DNA from 2 places in the Priestia sp. D3YE.R1 genome. Region 2 is predicted to be linked to the other one. Evidence: riboswitches for the same ligand, from Rfam matches in the RefSeq annotation. Region 2 holds a riboswitch; the other holds the start of a gene.
The links. Region 2 has a riboswitch for ZMP and ZTP ahead of ACOZIR_RS18310 (phosphoribosylaminoimidazolecarboxamide formyltransferase). Riboswitches for the same ligand answer to the same signal wherever they lie in the genome.
Positions count from the first base shown of each region.

Region 1: it holds a riboswitch for ZMP and ZTP, as region 2 does, so the genes downstream of both, ACOZIR_RS21295 (phosphoglycerate dehydrogenase) here and ACOZIR_RS18310 (phosphoribosylaminoimidazolecarboxamide formyltransferase) in region 2, are expected to answer to the same signal.

Region 1 covers NZ_JBLTHW010000003.1:584,208-587,378, forward strand. The annotation lists gene htpG (molecular chaperone HtpG) at 1-1,076, opposite strand, end outside; ZMP/ZTP riboswitch at 1,288-1,366, shown strand; gene ACOZIR_RS21295 (phosphoglycerate dehydrogenase) at 1,535-2,734, shown strand; gene ACOZIR_RS21300 (hypothetical protein) at 2,859-3,171, shown strand, end outside.
Region 2 covers NZ_JBLTHW010000002.1:1,194,806-1,197,976, forward strand. The annotation lists gene ACOZIR_RS18305 (cysteine hydrolase family protein) at 93-671, shown strand; gene ACOZIR_RS18310 (phosphoribosylaminoimidazolecarboxamide formyltransferase) at 802-1,968, opposite strand; ZMP/ZTP riboswitch at 2,017-2,095, opposite strand; gene ACOZIR_RS18315 (hypothetical protein) at 2,264-2,446, opposite strand; gene ACOZIR_RS18320 (GerAB/ArcD/ProY family transporter) at 2,590-3,171, opposite strand, start outside.

The DNA.
Region 1 (3,171 bases), on a different contig from region 2:
TTGCCGATGTTTTTGGCAATCAGCTGAAGCTGGCGGTCTTGCTGCAAAATTTCACGTGAAATATTAAGAGATAAATCTTCAGAATCTACCATACCTTTTACAAAGCTAAAGTAATCTGGAAGAAGATCTGCACATTTATTCATAATTAAGACGCCGTTTGAATACAATTCAAGTCCTTTTTCAAATTCTTTTGAGTAGTAGTCAAACGGACTATTTTCTGGAATAAATAAAATGGCATTGTAGCGAATCGTTCCATCCACATTAATATGAAGGTGAGTGAGCGGTTTATCAAATCCGTAGCGCTTTTCTGAATAAAACTGCTCATAGTCTTCTGAAGTCAATTCATTTCTGTTTTTCTTCCAGATCGGTATCATACTGTTGATAACTTGTTCTTCTGTATAATCTTCTAGCTCGTTATCAGAACCTTCTTTAGGGCGTTTTTCCGTTATGTCCATTTTAATCGGGTAGCGGATAAAGTCTGAATACTTTTTAATGATCTCTTTTAAACGATATTCTTCTAGATACTCATCATATGTTTCATCTTCTGTATTTTCTTTAATTTTTAAAATGATTTGAGTTCCAACCGTTTCTTTTTCGCACGGCTCGATTGTATAACCATCAGCACCAGTAGATTCCCATTTATAGGCTTTATCGCTGCCTAAAGCTTTACTAATCACCGTTACGACATCTGCTACCATGAACGCAGCATAAAACCCAACGCCGAATTGGCCGATAATCGTGTGTCCGTCCTTTGTTTCATTTTCGTTTTTAAACGCAAGAGAACCGCTTCTTGCAATTGTGCCCAAGCTGCTTTCAAGCTCCTCTTGCGTCATACCAATTCCAGTATCCGTAATGGTTAAGGTACGGTTAGTTTTATCTGGTGTTACTTTTATGTAGTAGCTTTCTTTGTTAAAATGCAAGGAGTCGTCTGTTAAAGCTTTGTAATAAATTTTATCGATTGCATCACTTGAATTTGATAGAAGTTCTCTCAAAAATACTTCTTTTTGAGAATAGATGGAATTAATCATCATCTCTAATAATCGCTTTGATTCGGCTTTGAATTCTTTTTTTGACATAAGAAGTTCTCCTTTCCAAATAGGGCTTATAAAATAATTAGCACTTGAGTTGATAGAGTGCTAATCACTCTTCTTATTTAACATGTATTGGGGTATTTGTCAATATATTAGGAGATTCACCAAAGAGATTAAAAATTAGACTGAAAAAAGCAAACTTTTAAAAAAAAGGTTGAACGTTCTGAAAGAGTTTGCTAGAATATACTTAATTTCAAAGACTATATGTGACTGGCGAAACGCGGATAACCGTGAGGAAGCATATAGTGACGTAGCCGTTCGCCTGGGCAGAGGTAAGGGATTAATACATATCTCTTACCTCTTTCTGTTTAGGGGGAGAGGATATAGAAGTTATCAGACATGTAGGCTAAAAAACCAGACTTTTAAAAAAATTAAAAATGAAGTTCCTTTATCCAAAGGTAAAAACGTGTAAAACTACGATGATAATCAGAGGAGAGTACAAAATGAGCACATTAACATTGGAAAAAGTACAAACAATCAAAACATTAAACAACATTGCACAAAAAGGTCTAAATGTTTTTAATCAAGAAGGTTATCAAATTGACAACGACAGCGAAAATCCAGATGCTATTGTCGTGCGTAGCTTTAACATGCACAGCATGGCATTTGACCAAAATTTAAAAGCTATTGCACGAGCTGGAGCGGGGGTTAATAATATACCGGTGGACGCTTGCACGGAGCAAGGTATCGTTGTATTTAATACGCCAGGAGCTAATGCAAACGCAGTAAAAGAAATGGTTTTAACTACAATTATGGCTTCTTCTCGTAACTTATTTGCTGGAGTTGAATGGACAAAAGGATTAGATGGCCAAGGTGATCAAATTCCTAAGTTAGTTGAAGCAGGTAAAAAACAGTTTGTTGGAAAAGAAATCAAAGGCAAAACATTAGGCGTTATTGGTTTAGGTGCAATTGGTGCTCTTGTAGCAAACGACGCGCTTGATTTAGATATGGACGTAATTGGTTTTGATCCATTCATTTCTGTTAATACAGCTTGGAATTTGTCTCGCAACGTACAGCGTGCAATGTCTCTAGAAGAACTATTTGCAGCATCTGACTATATTACGGTTCATGTTCCATTAACGGAAGATACAAAAGGTGTTTTCAATAAAGAAACGTTTAGCATCATGAAACCAGATGTTCATATTTTGAACTTCTCACGGGGTGAGCTTGTAAACGAAGAAGATATGAAAGCTGCTCTTGAAAGTGGAAAAGTTGGACGATACATTACAGATTTCCCAAATCAAAATATCTTGAACATGAAAAATGTTGTGCCAATTCCTCACTTAGGGGCATCAACTCAAGAATCAGAAGAAAACTGTGCGGTAATGGCAGCACGTCAAGTGAAAAATTTCTTAGAAACAGGAAACGTTAAAAATTCAGTGAACTTCCCGAATGCATCTCTTCCTTACACTGGGAAAAAACGCGTAGCTGCTTTCCATCACAACGTGCCGAATATGGTAGGACAACTTACACAAGTATTCTCAAACTACAATTTAAACATCGCAGATATGGTGAACAGAAGCCGCGGTGAATATGCGTATACAATGATTGATATTGACAATCAAGTAAGCGACGAGATTGTGCCTGAGCTAGAAGAAAAAATTGGTCAAATTGAAGGAATTATTACAAGTCGTATTATCTAATTTCGTTACCATCATATTTTCAGTGTTACAGCCCTAACTTAGAAAAGTTAGGGCTGTTTTTACATGGTGTTTACCTCATATCATTTCCTTCATTCTCATATCATATAGAAATACCTTTAAAGAGGTGAACGTTTTGTCAGGAGAAATGATAGGAATTTTGATAGGGTCGCTCATCGCGCTGGCAGGAACATTTATTACTTCTGTCGTAGCTATAACGATGTCGAAAGAGCAATACAAACAAGAGCTTCGCAAAGCATTTATCCAAAAGAAAGTTGATGCCTATACCCATGTGTGTCAAGTTATTCTAGCTATAAAAAACGATTTACTTACAAAAACTGTTTCTTCAGCCGGCTTAAACTGGACGGCTCAATCTATTAACAAACTAGCAGATGTGTGTATTACGGAAGGGCTATGGATCGATGAAGAAGACAGCAAAA
Region 2 (3,171 bases):
AAGTTTATATACTTAAATAAAATTCTTATTTTTAATTCACCAATCTAACATAAATGTTAAAATATGTAGAAAAGAGTAGAGGAGAATTACATATGAGAAAAGGTTTCAGCAATACGGCTTTAATTATTATCGATGTTCAAAGGGCTTTTGAAGATGAAAAGTGGGGGATAAGAAATAACCTTAATGCTGAAGACAATATTCAAGTTCTTTTAAAGACATGGAGAGAAAAGAAATACCCAATTATACATATTCAGCACTTATCTGATAACGACCATTCGATTTTTCATTCTAGTAAACTAAGCTCAGATTTTAAAGATGTTGTATTCCCAGCTGAAAATGAACCGATCTTTAAAAAGAAAGTAAATAGTGCATTTATAGGAACTGGACTCGAAAAATATTTAAAAGAAAACCAAATAGAAAAGGTTGTAATAGTAGGGTTAACAACTCCACACTGTGTCTCAACTACTACTCGAATGAGTGGTAATTTAGGATTTGAAACGTACTTAGTATCAGATGCAACAGCTGCATTTGCAATAAAAGGGGCAGACAATACGTATTATTCAGCTGAACAAATACATAATGTGTCACTAGCTACTTTAGACAATGAGTTTGCTACGGTTTTAACCACAAAAGAATTAATCCAAACTTTAGCCCAAGAAATAAAGGCTTAATACTTTTGTTTTAACTATATACAATATACAGAGTTAGTTAACGAAACACAAATTTTTGGAAAGGTCATAAAAGAGCCAGTTCCCTTATAAGGTCTTGGCTCTTTTGGGCTAATTATATTTAATTCATAGCTCAATGATGGAATACACGTATGCCTGAATGCGCCATAATCATTCCATATTCATTTGCTGCCTGTGTAACTTGTTCATCTCGTAAAGAATTTCCTGTTTGAACCACATACTTAACGCCACTTTGAGCTGCACGATCGATATTATCACGGAACGGTAAAAAAGCATCGGATGCATAAGAAACGTCTTTTAATCTTTTTAGCCATTCTTGTTTTTCACTCTTACTTAGCCTAACTGGTACCTCTTCAAAACACCTTTTCCATTGTTCATTTTCTACTTCAGTAATATCATCATTCAGCCATCCATCAATTGCATTATTCACTTCTACACGAGAAATACCTTCTTTGAACTTCATATTAAGAGCTCTTGGATGTTGTCTTAACCACCAGTTATCAGCTTTTTCAGCTGCCAACCTTGTACAATGAATACGGGACTGTTGTCCAGCACCAATTCCAATCGTTTGGCCATCTAAAGCAAAACAAATAGAGTTTGATTGTGTATATTTCAATGTAATAAGAGCAACAAGAAGATCCCTCTTTGCATGATCAGGGATATCACATTGAGTCGTAACAATATGATTAAAAATTTCTTTCCCAATCTGTACATCATTTCTTTGTTGTTCTAGAGTAATGCCAAATACCGTTCTTTTTTCAATTAGATCAGGCACATAATTTAGATCAATCTCTAAAATTAGATATTTTCCTTTCTTTTTCTGTTTCAAAATCTCTAGTGCTTCTTGAGTGTAGCTTGGTGCAACAATCATATCAGAAACCTCTGTTTTGAGGAGATTAGCTACAGTTATATCCACTTCATCACTAAAAGCAGCACAATCTCCAAATGAAGACATCCTATCTGTCCCACGCGCTCTTGCATAAGCAATGGCTAAAGGAGACAGCTCTAGGTCTTCAACAAAATAGGATTCAGTAAGTGTCTCATTTAGTGGAGAGTACACAGCTGCACCTGCTGGACTTACATGTTTAAAAGAAGCTGCTGCAGGTTGATCAGTAGCCTGTCGAAGCTCCCGAACCAGTTGAAAAGCGTTTAATGCATCTAGAAAGTTAATATAACTCGCTTCTCCATTTAAGATTTTAATAGGAGTGTTCTTAGCATTCTGAACTTTAGCTTTACTTTGATTTGGATTCATCCCATATCGTAAACCAATTTCTTTCACTTAAAAATCTCCTTTCTAAATAAAAAAAGTATTTGAACTCATGTTCAAATACTTTGCCCAGGCGTACGGCCGTTATCTATGTGCTTCCTCATGGTCCTCCATGTTTACGCCAGTAACACATAGTCTGTTTTATAATAAAATTTTACATAATAAAATTAATTTTAACAATACCTTTATCCAAATTTTACTTTTTTTATTATATATCATATACAAATCTAATTTATATAACAGAGCTTATCGGAAATCAAATAGGCAGAAGCCTTTTTAAAATAAAAAGCTTCTGCCTATTTGGTTTTTATTTAATATGGTTAGCATATGGATCGTATATTCCAGTTAACAATAGAATGCTTGTAAATAAGGCAACTGTTCCTACTGCCAATAATGTACTACTTACAATTCTATTCTTTTGCTTACGTGAGAATATCCCCCATAAAATAAAGATAATTGCAACGAATATTAATATAACTCCTAAGCCCATATTCAAAATTCTCTCGCCTCCTGGAATATAATAACATATACCTTTGTTTCTAGTTACCATAATATTTCTTCTCGGTAATCAAAAAAGCCCTTGGCATTTGTTTAAATTCAATGGCTTTGAAATATAGCATAGTCGTTATTATATTACATTTGGTTTCGATCTATTTTTTTCCTGAAACCATTACGAACCATGGAAACTAAAAACATTAACAAGGGTATAAGCAGATGAAAACCAATGAAATAATAGTGCAAAACGTCATGACCTTCTTCTAAATGTTCTGGAAAACTGGAGGCCATGGTCATGGATAAAAAGATGACAATTCCCCCGGTTGGTAAAAGAATTTGTTGACGATTGTTTAACTTGAATAAATCCACTATTCCGATGACAGCCCCATACAAAAAGATAGAGACTTTAAAAAACACTGTCAGCAACATCGTAAACACAACAACCGCATCGAGTCTTTCTATAAAATCTAAAAGGTTCACCTTTCCAATGGTTACTAACGTCGGAAAGACGGATCTTTTTGTTACATCAACACTAAGAACGGCAATATTTAAGCTTGCTGTCCAACTTAAGATCAGACCACTTGAAACGATGGCAGATAGCCATACTCTTTTCACTAATTTAGGTCTGTTTAAATGAGGGAGCAACATTGTAAAGGCAATCATTTTACCAAAAGGAAAAAAGAAAACGTCTCGAAAAGCCACCTTTAAAGGTAGTTTCCA